DNA from 4 places in the Bacillus cereus group sp. BfR-BA-01383 genome. Region 3 is predicted to be linked to each of the others. Evidence: predicted binding sites of a transcription regulator. Region 3 holds the regulator's gene; each other region holds the start of a gene.

Region 1 (4,193 bases), on a different contig from region 3:
AAATGAAATGAATTACATGTAGAAAACACACTGTTTTCACAATAACAGTGTATAGTTACTTTTACATATTGATAAAAGTGAGGTATTTGAATTGAAAAAGAAAAAGCTATTTTGGGGAACGATAATTTCATGCGTGGTGCTAGCATTATCTGCATGTGGTTCCTCAGGAAACGTAGTAACATCAAAAGTGGGAAACGTTACAGAGAAAGAATTAAGTAAAGAATTGCGCCAAAAATATGGAGAAAGTACTTTATATCAAATGATGTTAAGTAAGGCGTTGCTGGATAAATATAAAGTTTCAGATGAGGAAGCAAAAAAGAAAGTAGAAGAAGCGAAAGATAAAATGGGTGACAACTTTAAACCGACCTTAGAACAATTGGGATTGAAAAACGAAGATGAATTAAAAGAGAAAATGAAGCCAGAAATTGCATTTGAGAAAGCGATTAAAGCGACTGTTACAGAAAAAGATGTAAAAGATAACTATAAACCAGAAATGAAGGTAAGTCACATTTTAGTAAAAGATGAAAATACTGCTAAAGAGGTAAAAGAGAAAGTAAATAATGGTGAAGATTTTGCCGCTTTAGCGAAGCAATATTCAGAAGATACCGGTTCAAAGGAACAGGGCGGGGAAATACCTGGTTTTGCTCCTGGGCAAACAGTGAAAGAATTTGAGGAAGCTGCGTATAAATTAGATGCAGGACAAGTTAGTGAGCCAGTGAAAACCACTTATGGTTACCATATTATTAAAGTGACTGATAAAAAAGAATTGAAGCCTTTTGATGAAGTAAAGGGTGAAATTCGTAAAGATTTAGAACAACAAAGACTACAAGATACGACAGGTAAATGGAAACAACAAGTAGTCACTGACTTATTGAAAGATGCGGATATTAAGGTAAGTGATAAAGAATTTGAAAATACATTTAAATTTCTAGAAGAGAAATAATACGAAAAGAGGAAAAACAGAGATGGAGCTTAGTGCTAAATTTCTGTTTTTTTATGTTAAAATTCCTGAAGATTGGAATAAACATTATTCCGAAGCAAATAAAACAAAATGCAGTTGGTTTATCAAAAAAAGTTACGTAACCTAAATTAGAAAAGGGAACTCATATAGAGTTCCCTTTTTTAATTAGTGTGTGTGTTATAAATAGATAGTAAGACAATATAATATTACATTTTAATATTATGAATTACAATAGAAAATTATGGATAGAATTGAAAAAGAAAAAATAATTACTTAATAGAATGTTGATATTATAATGTTTTAGTTATTTAATTTTATTAAATATAAATTAAATATAGTAATTCTTTTGAAGTAGATAAACATTATTTTATGAAAACTACATATAATATTATTGGGGAAATACTGTGGTTATAAGAACTGAAAATCTGAGCATTCTATTATAAAGGATGTTCTTTTTACTATGAAAATTTTAGGGAAATGAATGAATAATTTTTAGACTATTTATTTACTAGATGCATAAATGAAAATGGGGGAGAATATATGAAAGTTATTTAGGCTGTAATGTAAAAGTGCTACTAACGGATCCAGATTCTAATAATCTAATTGTTTTTGGCCCGTGTTTTTCAGATGAAAGTATGCTAGAAGTTGTACAAGAATTTTAGTTCCAAACAAATTATACTTATGAGGTTTCATCCGGGCGGGGAATTGAATTGGTTGAGTGGCAAAGCTTAAAGGAGAAGAAAGAAGCTAAAGAAAAGCTTTTAACTTTATGCTCGATTATGGAAGGGTATTTGAATTATTTAGTTGTTGGGTTGGTGATGAAGAGCAAGAGCGAGTAGGAGAATTAAATTTAAAAATAAATCATTTTAATATAAATGACATATGTATTCCGGAAAGAACATTAGTCAGGATAGAAAAATAAACTTGATAATATATATTTTTAGAAAAAGCGACTTCACTCTGTGTGAAGTCGCTTTTTGAGTTGTTATAAGTATTTAATTTTACTTGAAAAATGAGAGGCTTGTTTGATAAAGGAACAATAAAATATGGATATAAAAAATCAATGATTAAAATTATTTGTTGTGGAAAAATATAAGAATAACTCTTCTCAAAAGAACAAAAGTTCGTGTATAATTAAATCGAACTTATGTTCTTTTTGGTAGGAACATTATTTATAGTCTAGAAATAAATACGAATTTAGTAATTATTAAAAATAACAAAGAAACAGTATGTGCTAAATAAAATGGATAAATGATTAAGGAGATAAAGAAATGAATCAAGTAAAGATACAGAAAAAAGAAAGAGAGTGGGTTCCATTTACAGTAATGTCAGAACAATTGTTAAGTATGCGAAAGATTATTGGAGAGAAATTAAAAGTGCAAAAGCCGATTTTAACAAATGAAGCAAAAGAGAGAATTTCTGATAAATTGTTAACTTCATTATTGTCTGAGAAAGAAATGTTGGTGACATATTTTGAAGATGGCTACATACTTACAAGCTATATGACAGTCGTACATATTAATCCGGTAAAGCAGATTGTAATGTGTACAGACGCTTTTTATAAAACTTATGTATTTAATAGTATGGATATCATTGAAATAACGTAAAAGAAGCTGAAATTTAAAGAATAAGAAAAAAAGAAAAATCATACAAAAAAGCAGCTAGCTTCATACTAGCTGCTTAGCCCCAGGGAAAGGGAGAAAAAGATAGGGTACTCCAAAAATCAACAATAGCTGTGTAACAGCCTGATTATAGTATAGGCAAATTTAAAATTTCTAAACAGAACGATGGAAAAATAGGGTTAGGCCGTACCTACTTGATTTTGATCTGCAAGGTCAGAATCAAACGTATTAGTCGCACTAACGCCGCTAAAAGTATTAACAACAAAACCAACATTTGATGCGCCAGATCCATTATAAGCTTTCGTATTTTCTTTCGGAGAAACGTTGTAGAAATCACCTAAGTTAAATGAACCGTTACTATTTTGTACAACTAAATTTCCTACAACTGATGGCATAGTTTTCACCTACTTTACAATTAATTGTTAACACTACTATATGGAATTATAGTCCAAATGGTTCATTTTACAAAGAGTGTGGAACGGTAAAACGTTTGAAGTATAGTTTAATCATTCAAAAGTGTGCTAAAATTAATGTAAAGTTAAGTAATTAAAAGAATAAGTTTGTATAATTAATATATATGAAAATAAAGGAGGTAAAATGTCATGAATGATGTTATAAAAAAAGTAGATTTAACAGATGCAAAATCAAGTACTCTTGTTGCGCTTATTTATAGCAATGGAGTTATATTGGTTGAAAAAGCATTTTGTCCAAATGAAATAAAATTAAAGTTTAATGAAATTGCAATTTTATCGGCGATTAAAACAGCGCATATTACGAAAGTATCCATAAGGAAAGAACTCGAAGCGATTTTTCATGATACTGGTGTTTTATTGGTGAAGCAAAATGCTGATTATGGTAGCAGTTAATCTATTACCATGCATTTTGAACAATTTAAAAAGTTGCAAAATGAAATTGAGAATTTAAATAAGAGTATTTGTCCCAGCGATGGTAGTCAGGAAAGAAGGAATTATTATTAATATGAGTTCTAGCTAGGGAAGAGAAGATGAGCTTGCAACATACTGCGCCTCGAAGTTTGTAATTGAAGGTAAGGTATTACGAAATCTATGGCGCTGGAATTACCCCATGACATGGCTGTAGTTGCTTTAGATCCTAGAGGGAGTATTAGTACCCCAATTTTGAATTCATGTGCACCACAATATGTAAATGAATCACCTATACCTGAAATGTGGTCACATAAAGCAATTCGATATATTAAATAGATAACAATGGAGAAATATTGAAAAACGATTCGTCAAAAAAAGTACCTTAACGGTGCTTTTTTTATATTAATAGCACATAATATAATGCACAAAATTACATATAAAAAATAAAATAAGAGATTAGGGTAACATTTGTTTATTACGAAAGTACTAAAAAATTTCTATATAGGTGATAAAAATGAATCCAAGCAAATTAAAAGTTACAGGAGCATGGTTTCAAGTAGGTGGAAATCTTACAGCGGCAATTGGAACGACTAGAGGATTTAATGGAGAAGAAAAAGTTGAATCGGATCTTGTTATTGTAGGAAGCTCATTACAAGCCCTCGGGTATATATTACAAATTGTGGCAAGTAATTATAGCGAAGATGAAGGGAATAGAGAAAATCAAAA
Region 2 (4,193 bases), on a different contig from region 3:
GCAGGTATGGCAACGCAAGGAATGAAGCCATTCTTAGCAATTTATTCAACATTTTTACAAAGAGCATATGACCAAGTTGTTCATGATATATGCCGCCAAAATTTAAATGTTTTCATTGGGATAGATCGCTCTGGATTAGTAGGAGCAGATGGTGAAACACACCAAGGGGTATTTGACATCTCATTTTTACGTCACTTACCGAATATGGTGCTGATGATGCCGAAAGATGAAAATGAAGGGCAACATTTAGTATATACGGCGATGCAATATGAAGATGGGCCAATCGCATTACGTTATGCGCGTGGTAATGGACTTGGCGTTCATATGGATGAAGAATTAAAGGCGATTCCAATCGGTACTTGGGAAACGTTAAAAGAAGGTACACAAGCAGCTATTTTAACATTTGGTACAACAATACCAATGGCAATGGAAGCAGCTGAACGTCTTGAAAAGGCTGGAATTTCAGTGAAAGTAGTGAATGCTCGCTTTATTAAACCAATGGATGAATCATATTTGCATGATCTCTTAGGTAAGAATATACCGATATTAACGATTGAAGAAGCTTGTTTAATCGGTGGTTTTGGAACGGGAGTAGTTGAATTTGCGTCAGAGAACGGATACCATAGTGTATTAATTGAACGAATGGGTATTCCAGACCGTTTCATAGAGCACGGTAGTGTAACAAAATTATTAGAAGAAATTGGTTTAACGACAGATGCTGTTGTAGACCGTATTCATACAATGATTCCATCAAAACAAAAAAGGGCGTAACAAATGAGTGTAAAAAAAGAAAGAGTAGATGTACTATTAGTAGAGCGAGGACTTATAGAAACTCGTGAGAAAGCAAAACGTGCTGTTATGGCTGGACTCGTATATGCGAATGAGATGAGGCTGGATAAGCCAGGAGAGAAAATCTCGCAAGACACAGAGATTACGGTGAAGGGACAAGTTATGCCGTATGTAAGCCGTGGTGGTTATAAACTTGAAAAGGCGTTAGAGACATTTCATCTTAATTTACAAGATAAAGTTATGATAGATATTGGTTCATCAACTGGTGGCTTTACAGATTGCGCGCTTCAAAATGGAGCGAAATTATCTTATGCATTAGATGTAGGATACAATCAGCTTGCGTGGAAATTGCGTCAAGATGAGCGTGTTGTCGTAATGGAACGCACAAATTTCCGTTACGTGACACCAGCAGACTTAGAACGTGGTTTACCGCAATTTGCTAGTATCGATGTTTCATTTATATCATTAAAGCTTATACTGCCAGTTTTAAAAACAATGCTTACGCCTAATGGCGATGTAGCAGCGTTAATTAAACCACAGTTTGAAGCTGGAAGAGAGCAAGTTGGGAAAAAAGGCATCGTTCGTGATAGAAAAGTACATGAGGCTGTCGTAGAAATGATTGTCGATTTTGCTTTAAAAGAAGGCTATGATGTCGAAGGTTTAACATTCTCACCGATTACGGGTGGAGATGGTAATATCGAATTTTTAATTCATCTAAAATGGCATGGAGAGCGTGAGAATGGCGAAAATCATTCTCCAGTTTCTGTAGAGCAAGTTGTTACAGAAGCACATAACGTTCTAAAACAAAAAGGAAAAGGGGAATAACATATGTTGTTCCTCTTTTTGTTGTAATTGTATAATGATTGTAAAAACAATTGTGTACAAGTAACGAATTATACGTTAACATAAATAAGTGAAGTATACCAATGTTTAAACTATGGTAAGAGATAGTGTGAGGTGCAAATGTATGAATAAAGGTCAGCGCCATATTAAAATCAGGGAAATTATTGCGAACAAAGAAATTGAAACACAAGATGAATTAGTTGATATTTTACGTAATGAGGGATTTAATGTAACGCAAGCAACAGTATCGCGCGATATTAAAGAACTGCACTTAGTGAAGGTGCCATTACAGGATGGTCGCTATAAATATAGCTTGCCAGCAGATCAACGATTTAACCCGTTACAAAAATTAAAACGAAATCTAGTGGATTCATTTGTAAAATTAGACACGGCAGGACATATGCTGGTGCTAAAAACATTGCCTGGTAACGCTCATTCACTTGGAGCACTAATTGATCACTTGGAGTGGGATGAGATCATCGGAACCATTTGTGGTGATGATACTTGCTTAATTATTTGCCGTACACCTGAAGATACAGGTGTTGTCTCTGATCGTTTCTTAAATATGCTGTAACAAAAAAATCTTGTTTGCTTTCCGCTGTAAAGTGGGAAGCAAACAGGATATTTTTATGGGTTAAAGATATGAATTTTCAATTGTAATATACTATTTTGTTTGAATAAAGTTAGAAGATAGGTGGATTGACCCGAAAAACAAATGTTTGGTACAATGGAGCGGGTTAGAAAAGTAATCTATACATACAAACATACAGTATGACTATTTGAATGAAGAACTGAAAAAGCCCTTAGTAGGGGATTAGTTTATAACGAGGTGAATGGGGCATTGTTATCGGAATTATCGATTAGAAACTTTGCTATTATTGAGGCATTAAATATTTCTTTTCAAAAAGGTTTAACGGTTTTAAGTGGTGAAACAGGAGCCGGGAAATCAATTATTATTGATGCGATTAGTTTGCTTGTAGGTGGCCGTGGTTCAGCAGAATTTGTTCGATACGGAACAGAAAAGGCTGAGATAGAGGGGCTATTTTATATAGAAGATGATAAGCATCCATGTATTGAAAAGGCAGAAGAGTTGGATATAGAAATAGAAGATGGCATGATTATTTTGAAGCGAGATATCGCTGCAAACGGAAAGAGTGTATGTCGTGTAAATGGAAAACTTGTTACACTTAGTATATTAAAAGAATTTGGAAAAACGCTTGTTGATATTCATGGACAGCACGAAACACAAGATTTAATGAATGAAGAGCGACATCTGTTTATGCTCGATCATTTTGATGGAGAGCGTATTGTTAAACAATTGGATATATATCAAAATGTATACGCTGACTACGAGAAATTAAAAAAACAGTTGAAATCTTTAAGTGAAAATGAACAACAAATGGCCCATCGCTTAGATTTAATTCAATTCCAACATGAAGAGATTTGTAAGGCGGATTTAAAAATGGATGAAGAAAATGAATTAACTGAGGAACGATTGCAAATTTCTAACTTTGAAAAGATTTATAAAGCGTTAGGTGATGCATATCGTTCGTTAAGCGCTGACGGACAAGGATTAGATAATGTAAGAAGCGCAATGGGGCAAATGGAGAGTATTACACATTTAGATGAAGCGTATCAAGAAAATCATGATTCGATTGCAAATAGTTATTATTTATTAGAAGAAGTTGCGTATCAACTTAGAGAAAAGCTTGATATGATGGAATACGATCCGAATCGTCTAGATGAAATAGAAACACGTTTAAATGAAATTCGTATGCTAAAGAGAAAATATGGAAATACTGTAGAAGAGATTTTAGCGTATGCTGATAAAATTGAACAAGAAATTTTTACGATTGAAAATAAAGATGTTCATATTGAAACAACGAAGAAGCAGTTAAAGGAATTAGAAAGTGTGATTCTAAAAGAAGCAATGTTGTTAAGTAATATGCGTCATGAACTTGCAGATCATCTTACAAATGCCATTCATCAGGAATTGAAAGAATTATATATGGAAAAAACGAAATTTGAAGTGAGAATCATGAAGAGAGAAGGGAATACAGAAGAACCACTTGTGGAAGGTTCACCGGTAAGACTGACGGCGGATGGTTATGATCATGTGGAATTTTATATTTCAACGAACCCAGGTGAACCGCTAAAGCCACTTTCAAAGGTCGCTTCTGGCGGAGAGTTATCTCGTATTATTTTAGCTTTAAAAAGCATTTTTTCTAAGCATCAAGGCATTGCATCTGTTATTTTTGATGAAGTAGATACGGGTGTGAGTGGTCGAGTTGCACAGGCTATTGCAGAAAAAATTTATCGTGTATCAGTAAACTCGCAAGTACTTTGTATTACGCACTTACCTCAAGTCGCTTCAATGGCGGACTCACATTTATTTATTCGAAAACAGGTAGCGAATGATCGGACAATTACATCAGTTACTGTTTTAACTATGGAGGATAAAGTAACAGAAATAGCTCGAATGATTTCTGGTGTGGAAATTACAGATTTAACGACAGAACATGCGAAAGAGCTACTTACGCAAGCGCATCATTTTAAAGAGA
Region 3 (4,193 bases):
ATGGACACTCCGTTGGAAAAATAACCGTAACCTTCGAAAAAATGGAACAGACGTGTGTAAAAAAAGAAAGTTATTCAGAGTTGTTGACGGTGCAAGGAATTGAGGCAGATCCAGCTGTTCTTTCCTTAGTATCTGGTTATGAAGAGAATACACAAAAATGGCTTGATCAACCTATCGGAATCATTCATGGGGGCATGCAAATTTCAGATGTTATGCAAACTCGTTTGCAAGACCATCCTTTTATTGAGTTTATAAATACAATTCAAATGGATATAGCTAACGTTTCAATTTCTTGTACAAGTTTGTTTCATAATGCATCTCCAGGTTTTCCAAAACATGTAACAATGCGGGATATCGTTTCTAATTACATTTATCCAAATACATTAAAAGTTATTCGAGTGACTGGAGCAGATATAAAAGATGCTCTCGAACTCTCTGCTACCTATTTCATATTAAATGAAGATGGAAATATAATCGTTAACCCTGCATATATAGAACCAAAGCCTGCACACTATAATTATGATATGTGGGAAGGGATTTCGTACGTATTGAACATTTCAAAACCAATTGGTGAAAGAGTAGAATCTTTACAGTATAAAGGTACTTCTCTTCATATGGAGGAAGAATATGACGTTGTTATGAATAATTATCGCGCAAGCGGCGGAGGGAATTTCTTTATGTTTCAAAATAAGCCGGTAGTAAGAGACATACCAACAGATATGTCTGAACTTATCGCTAACTATGTATTGAAGCACAAAAAGATAGAAGCAACAGTCAATAACAACTGGAAAGTTATTAAATAACGAATTTAATAAATAAAAAAGATGGGCTTCGCCCATCTTTTAATTTAATTTTGCATTATCTTGCTTTTTTAAAGCTTTTAATTTCGTCGGTGTAACATCTGTACCTTCTTCGTTAACGACTTTAATTCCTTTAAGTTCGTTTAACATATTTTGACGAAATCCTTTTAAATATTGTTCACGTAGCGATTGACGCTCACGTTGTTCTTCTTCAGTTAAACCTTCAGCTTTTGCTTTTTTCGCTAAGAAGTTAATGCGTTCAACGAGTTCGTGATTAATCATCTCGAATCCCCCTTCTAATCAAAACTGATTATTATCATACAATAGTTACTCTTCTTTATCAAGCAATTGCTTTGTATACTCTACATATCTACGGTGTACAGTCGCCTTTGAAACATTATGACCAAATCCACGAAGCGTTGCCGCAATTTCTTCGAAAGTAAGTTCACTTTTGCGTAAGCGCACAATTTCCTCAATTGGCACCTCTTTTTTCTCTCGGCCTACGCTTAAATGACGGTTCTTTAAATTATTTTCTGGACGATAGCCCTTTTCTACTGCGCGTTGCATGCCACGTTTAATTTTCAAGTTATGAATCTTTCTTTGATACTCTTCCACAATCCCAATTATATCTAACACCATCGAATCAGAATCTGAAAGCTGTAATTCACCATTATGAGTATGTGTATACACATTTATTCCCTCTTTATGTAAACAGTGCATTAATGCAATCTTCGCATTCCCCCTACCAAGGCGCGTTTCATCTTGTATAAGTAGCACATCAATTTGTTCGTCTCGAATCGTATCCAACACTTCTAATATACCGTCACGTTCAATTGTATATCCACTAGCTTGCTCTTCAATCACCTTTATAACATTCATTTGATAGCGCTCAGCTAAATGCAATAATTCATCTTTTTGACGTAATAATGATGTTTCCTGCGCTTCTTTTGTTGTACTCACACGTGCATAAATAATTGCATTCATTTTGAACCCCTCTTTCTCACTATATTTTACCTCTAGTGTAACATAAATCCGCCTTTTGTTCGAACTTATGTTTGTAGAATGTTTTTTCACATGTTATACTTATTAATAAGAAAAATGAAAGAAAACGAGGTGTTAGAAAACATGGAAAAGTTAACGAAACGCCAGCAAGACATTCTCGACTTTATTAAGCTAAAAGTACAAGAAAAAGGATATCCACCTTCCGTACGTGAAATCGGTCAAGCAGTCGGCCTCGCTTCTAGTTCTACAGTGCACGGACATTTATCACGACTAGAAGAAAAAGGATATATTCGACGTGATCCAACGAAACCACGAGCGATTGAAATTTTAGGTGTAGACCGAATCGATACAGAAACACAATCTGTTATTCAAGTTCCAATCATCGGAAAAGTTACTGCTGGATTACCGATTACAGCGGTCGAAAGCGTAGAGGAGCACTTCCCACTTCCAGCTAGTATCGTTTCTGGATCAGATCAAGTGTTTATGTTACGTATTTCTGGAGATAGTATGATTGAGGCTGGTATCTTTGATGGTGATTTAGTCGTAGTTCGTCAACAACAGTCTGCATACAACGGTGAAATTGTAGTTGCTTTAACAGAAGATAACGAAGCAACTGTTAAACGCTTCTATAAAGAAAAAGACCATTTCCGCCTACAACCGGAAAACTCTTCATTAGAACCTATCATTCTAAAGCAAGTGTCAGTTATCGGAAAAGTAATTGGCGTATATCGTGATTTACATTAAAAATAATAAAAGAAGATAATTATCTCATTTATATAAGGTAATTATCTTCTTTTTTGTATTTTGATAGATTTCCTTGTATTCTATTTCTTATTAACGAGTTTCAATCGTCACATCTCCAGCAGCTGTTTTACCGCTAATCTTTTTACTCCCATTACCAGTTGTTATATTTTTATTTTCTTCATTAAAAATCGTTACATCTCCGGCAGCGCTTTGCCCACTAATAACTGCATCTTGCGGTTTTTCCAATAAAGTAATATCTATATCTCCAGCGGTTGAACTTGCCTCTACATCATACTTAGGATCATGATCCATAATATATACATCCCCGCTAGCCGTTTTCGCTGTTACTTTCCCTATTACCTTTTTAAAGTTCACCTCACCAGCTTTTGTAGTTCCCTCCACACTCTTAGCCGTTACATGTTTCAAATCTACTTCTCCAGCAAGTGTCTCAACACTTACACGGTCACTTTTCACATCACTTATTTCGATTTGTCCAGCGGATGAATTTACTTTTATCTCTTCATAAAAACGTTCAGGTACTAATATAGTCAATGTAGGTGTTTGAAATCCGAAATTGTAAAAGGAAAAATCAAACGAAACACCCTTTTCTCTTCCCCCTATAATTTTTAATCTGTCACCATCTTCAGCAATACGAATCTCCTGTTTCCGTATATCTCCTGTTTGCTTTACATAAAAAGAGGAATCCGGGGATTTTTGGATAATAACATCTCCAGCATTCAAATCGACTTCTACGTTTTTTAATGCTTCATTTTTAATAACCTCTTCCTTGTTTCCTTCCTCTACATTTGCTACTGCTTTTTTATATGTTTGTGAAATCCCTATTACTCCAACAATGATACAAGCGATAGCTACTAACAATATTTTTTTCATCATCTACTCCCCTTTTATCATTTTGAAGTTCCATATTACATAACGTACGCATAACCTTTTAAACCACTTCGTACTATAATAAGCTATAATACATAACAACAAACCCACTCCAACAAACGTCATACTAACGAAAAGATCTAACCATATAAAAGTGCCCATAAATACTTTTACAATAACGAAAAACGGTGTCACTACACTAGCAATACCACCGACCCAAAAGGAAAATATAAAAGCGATAATTGCAACTAACGGGCCTAACACAATAATAAAATTAAACAAACTAAGTCCAATCGCTGCCATAACAGCTCTTGTCACATTTGAAGTCGATGGATCTTTTTTCATCTCATCAAATCGATACATCGCAAGTAAGTCTTTCGCAATTGCTTTCGGAGAACCTAGCCCTTTTATTATTTCCGATTCAGTTTTTCCCTCTTCTACCCCGAATTGAAAATGCTCTTCATAATCAAATAAAATATCTGTCCTCTCTTCTTCCGATAACTTTCTAAGCTGATTCGATAATTCCTTAAGGAACTGTTCTTTATTCATCCCAATTCACCCCTTCAATAATTTCTTGTACCCCTTTCGCAAAATCACGCCATTCTGTTACTAACAAATGCAGTTGCGTCTCCCCTTGCTCAGTTAGTCGATAATATTTACGAGGTGGCCCCTCCGTAGATTCTTTTAAATACGTTTGAAAATATCCTTCTTTCGTTAAACGACGTAACAAAGGATATACTGATCCTTCCGATATTAAAA
Region 4 (4,193 bases), on a different contig from region 3:
TAACAGAGAAAGAACCTCAAGTTACAATTTTATTAGAGCGTATGTATGTTGATGGAGAAGTAAGTGAAGAAATATTTACAGAAAAAGTAGCGGATTTAGAAAAGTTTTTACAGCAATATAAAGAATGGCAACTCGTTGATCGTGATGATGTGCAAATTGTATTACAGAAGAAAGTTGATGATATTTCTCCTTTATTAAAAACGAGCGGTTACTTCGGTGTTTCAGAGGAAGGGATATTACAAATTTTCAAAGGAGTGCCGAAAAGTGATAACGCAATTCATTCCTTCTTTCAAATTGATATGAAAAAGCTTGAGAGTTATGATCGTGCGAAACTAAAGCGTGGTATTCGTATTAAATCAAAAGAAGGTTTTGTGAAGACGATTGAAAAAATGAAGCAATACGCAGTGCAAAATAAGAAAAAAAGCAGCTCATGGTGAGCTGCTTTTTCTTATTTATTCTTAGCTAAAATTTCTTTTGCAATTTCATCAATTAGCATATCTTTTCCGATTGGATTGAATGCTTTCGTATTGAAGACTTCGTTCGATACTTCATATACGTGATTGTTTTTTACTGCTTTATTATCTTTCCAAACGGCGCTGTTTTTATAGTCTTCGTATACTTTATCAGCTTCTCCACCGAAGTTTACAACGAACATTTGGTCAGGCTGGAATGCAACAAGGCCTTCTAGTGATACTTGTGCCATCGTTTGTTTTAAATCTGTACCTTTTGTTGCTGGAAGTTTTAAATCGTTAAAGAGTATGTCACCATATCCGAAGCTACCGTATACACGGAAGTTTTGTGGTGTTACTGCAACGAACATAAAGTTCTCATCTTTTGTTTTTTCTTTAATTTCCTTAGATAAAGAGTCAGCCTTTTTATCGTAGTCTGCAATCCATTTGTCAGCTTTCTTCTCTTCGTCAAATAACTTACCTACTTCTTTAAACTTACCGCGCCAGTCTTCTAAGTTTGTTTCTAGAACAACTGTCGGTGCAACCTTTTCTAATTGATCATAAATTTTTAATTGACGGTTATTTAAAATAATTAAGTCTGGTTTTAAAGCTGTGACAGCTTCTAGGTCAACTTTAGGTGCCCAGTACCAGCCAACTGCTTTTACTCCGTCTAGCTTTTCTGTTAAGTGATTTTGAATTTTATCTTTATACGTATTTGCCGTACCAACAGGTTTATGTCCAAGAAGTAATAATTCTTCTGTTGATCCAGATAAATCTACAATTCTCTTTGGATTTACTGGAATTGTAGTTTCTCCTTTAGCATGTTTGACAACTTTTGTTTTTGGTTGTTCTTTTGTTTTTGACTCTTCTTTTTTGGAAGAACAGCCAACGATAGAAAGAACGACTAGCATGATAGTAAATAAAATAAATAATTTGCGTTTCATCCCTATGTAACCCCTTTAATTAATATTGATAATCATTATCGACTTCTGTATATTAAGGGGCTTTATACTTTCTGTCAATGGAAAATAACAGAAGTTTTATATGGAGAACATTTGTTGGGGCAGTCTCGCTTTTCTATCATTAAATATGTTAAAATGGAATACATGATTTAAGAGGGAGAGATCGTATTTTGTTTGAATATGTTACAGGTTACGTGGAGTATGTAGGACCGGAATATGTCGTAATTGACCATAATGGAATTGGTTATCAAATTTTCACACCGAATCCGTATGTATTTCAAAAAAGTAAGCAAGAAATCCGTGTCTATACATATCATTATGTGAGAGAAGATATTATGGCACTTTACGGGTTTAAAACACGTGAAGAGCGTTTATTATTTACAAAGTTGTTAGGTGTGTCTGGCATTGGGCCAAAAGGCGCTCTTGCAATTTTAGCTTCTGGTCAAACAGGACAGGTCGTTCAAGCGATTGAACATGAAGATGAGAAGTTTTTAGTGAAATTCCCGGGCGTCGGAAAGAAAACAGCGCGCCAAATGATTTTAGATTTAAAAGGAAAACTAGCAGATGTCGTACCAGATGCATTTGTTGATTTATTCTCAGATACAGAACGTTTTGATGAGAAGAAAGGTTCATCAGCTGAGCTTGATGAGGCGCTGGAAGCTCTGCGCGCACTTGGATATGCAGAACGAGAAGTTTCTCGCGTTGTACCAGAGTTATTAAAAGAATCATTAACGACGGATCAGTATATTAAAAAGGCACTTAGTCTTTTACTAAATGGTAAGAGGTGAGTATAATGGACGAACGTCTCCTCTCAGGGGAATCTGGATACGAAGATGCGGATTTAGAGTATTCACTACGGCCACAGACGCTCCGTCAGTATATTGGCCAAGATAAAGCGAAACATAATTTAGAAGTGTTTATTGAAGCGGCGAAAATGCGTGAAGAAACGTTAGATCACGTACTTTTATATGGGCCACCTGGACTTGGTAAAACGACGCTCGCGAATATCATTGCCAATGAAATGGGCGTTAACATTCGAACGACGTCAGGTCCCGCAATTGAAAGACCAGGAGATTTAGCAGCGGTATTAACAGCACTTCAGCCAGGGGATGTATTATTTATTGATGAAATTCATCGTTTGCATAGATCAATTGAAGAAGTACTATATCCTGCGATGGAAGACTTTTGCCTTGATATTGTAATTGGAAAAGGACCGTCAGCACGTTCTGTACGATTAGACTTACCTCCATTTACATTAGTTGGAGCAACGACGCGTGCGGGGGCATTGTCAGCGCCGCTTCGTGACCGTTTCGGTGTACTTTCACGATTAGAGTATTACACAGTAGATCAGCTCTCTGCGATTGTTGAACGTACAGCAGAAGTATTTGAAGTTGAAATTGACTCGTTAGCTGCACTAGAAATTGCAAGACGTGCTCGTGGTACACCTCGTATTGCAAATCGTCTATTACGACGTGTGCGTGATTTTGCGCAAGTTCGTGGTAACGGAACGATTACAATGGAAATTACGCAAATGGCGTTAGAACTATTGCAAGTAGATAAATTAGGACTCGATCATATCGATCATAAATTATTGCTTGGTATTATTGAAAAATTCCGTGGTGGCCCAGTTGGATTAGAGACCGTTTCGGCAACGATTGGAGAAGAATCTCATACGATTGAAGATGTGTATGAGCCATATTTATTACAAATTGGCTTTTTACAACGAACGCCAAGGGGCCGAATTGTAACGCCACTTGCATATGAGCATTTCGGAATGGAGATGCCAAAAATATGACGGAGATGCCAAAATTGCTTATTACAGCAGGTATCTTACTTATCGTTGTTGGATTAGCTTGGAAGTTCATTGGAAGACTTCCAGGTGATATTTTTGTGGAAAAAGGAAACGTTACCTTTTATTTTCCTATCATTACATGTATTGTGTTAAGTATTGCATTATCTTTTATTATGTATATAATAAATCGATTCAAATAAGAAATAGGTGGATATAGTTATGGATATAAATCTGTTTGATTTTCATTTACCAGAAGAACTTATCGCACAAGTCCCGCTTGAAGATCGTGAAACATCAAGATTAATGGTGTTAGACCGTGAAACCGGTGATATTGAGCATAAACATTTTACGGACATTCTTTCTTACTTACATGAGGGGGATTGCTTAGTTTTAAACGAAACGAAAGTTATGCCTGCTCGCTTACACGGTGTGAAAGAGGATACAGGCGCACATATCGAAGTGCTTCTTTTAAAACAAGAGGATGGAGATAAGTGGGAAACGCTTGTAAAGCCAGCGAAACGTGTAAAAGAAGGAACTGTCATCTCTTTTGGTGAAGGAAAGCTAAAAGCAACTTGCATTGGAACAGCAGACCAAGGTGGACGTCAACTTGAATTTTCGTATGACGGCATCTTTTATGAAATTTTAGACGAGCTTGGAGAAATGCCACTTCCGCCGTATATTAAAGAGACGTTGGAAGATCGCGATCGTTATCAAACGGTATATGCGAAGGAAATCGGTTCAGCAGCAGCACCGACAGCTGGACTTCACTTTACAGAAGAGTTACTTGAGAAATTGAAGCAAAAAGGCATTCAATTAGCATTCATTACACTCCATGTAGGGCTTGGAACATTTAGACCAGTTTCTGCAGATACGATTGAGGAACACCATATGCACGCAGAATATTACCATATGTCTGAAGAGACAGCGGCATTATTAAATCGTGTGAAAGAGAGTGGTGGACGTATTATTACAGTAGGTACGACATCAACT

What was found. Region 3 encodes LexA, which represses DNA repair genes until DNA is damaged. Its sites were predicted from a motif close to CGAACATATGTTCG; they were not measured.
Region 1: the regulator LexA is predicted to act here: its motif matches at 2,102-2,115, upstream of MR065_RS21590 (YolD-like family protein).
Region 2: the regulator LexA is predicted to act here: its motif matches at 2,341-2,354, upstream of recN (DNA repair protein RecN).
Region 4: the regulator LexA is predicted to act here: its motif matches at 1,498-1,511, upstream of ruvA (Holliday junction DNA helicase RuvA).

The regions. Positions count from the first base shown of each region.
Region 1 covers NZ_JAKUFP010000031.1:23,261-27,453, reverse strand. Annotated here, with positions in the region: gene MR065_RS21600 (peptidylprolyl isomerase PrsA) at 92-943, shown strand; partial or broken gene MR065_RS21595 (hypothetical protein) at 1,498-1,883, shown strand; gene MR065_RS21590 (YolD-like family protein) at 2,233-2,568, shown strand; gene gerPF (spore germination protein GerPF) at 2,763-2,978, opposite strand; partial or broken gene MR065_RS21580 (hypothetical protein) at 3,186-3,560, shown strand; partial or broken gene MR065_RS21575 (SDR family NAD(P)-dependent oxidoreductase) at 3,508-3,803, shown strand; gene MR065_RS21570 (DUF6944 family repetitive protein) at 3,982-4,193, shown strand, end outside.
Region 2 covers NZ_JAKUFP010000001.1:222,412-226,604, reverse strand. Annotated here, with positions in the region: gene dxs (1-deoxy-D-xylulose-5-phosphate synthase) at 1-771, shown strand, start outside; gene MR065_RS01275 (TlyA family RNA methyltransferase) at 775-1,614, shown strand; gene argR (arginine repressor ArgR) at 1,757-2,206, shown strand; gene recN (DNA repair protein RecN) at 2,474-4,193, shown strand, end outside.
Region 3 covers NZ_JAKUFP010000002.1:314,204-318,396, forward strand. Annotated here, with positions in the region: gene MR065_RS03805 (bifunctional metallophosphatase/5'-nucleotidase) at 1-803, shown strand, start outside; gene MR065_RS03810 (DUF896 domain-containing protein) at 843-1,082, opposite strand; gene MR065_RS03815 (YneB family resolvase-like protein) at 1,128-1,784, opposite strand; gene lexA (transcriptional repressor LexA) at 1,926-2,546, shown strand; gene MR065_RS03825 (DUF4097 family beta strand repeat-containing protein) at 2,637-3,440, opposite strand; gene MR065_RS03830 (DUF1700 domain-containing protein) at 3,441-3,983, opposite strand; gene MR065_RS03835 (PadR family transcriptional regulator) at 3,976-4,193, opposite strand, start outside.
Region 4 covers NZ_JAKUFP010000025.1:2,563-6,755, forward strand. Annotated here, with positions in the region: gene MR065_RS19510 (BofC C-terminal domain-containing protein) at 1-437, shown strand, start outside; gene MR065_RS19515 (iron-hydroxamate ABC transporter substrate-binding protein) at 449-1,393, opposite strand; gene ruvA (Holliday junction DNA helicase RuvA) at 1,582-2,199, shown strand; gene ruvB (Holliday junction branch migration DNA helicase RuvB) at 2,205-3,206, shown strand; gene MR065_RS19530 (DUF2905 domain-containing protein) at 3,203-3,403, shown strand; gene queA (tRNA preQ1(34) S-adenosylmethionine ribosyltransferase-isomerase QueA) at 3,423-4,193, shown strand, end outside.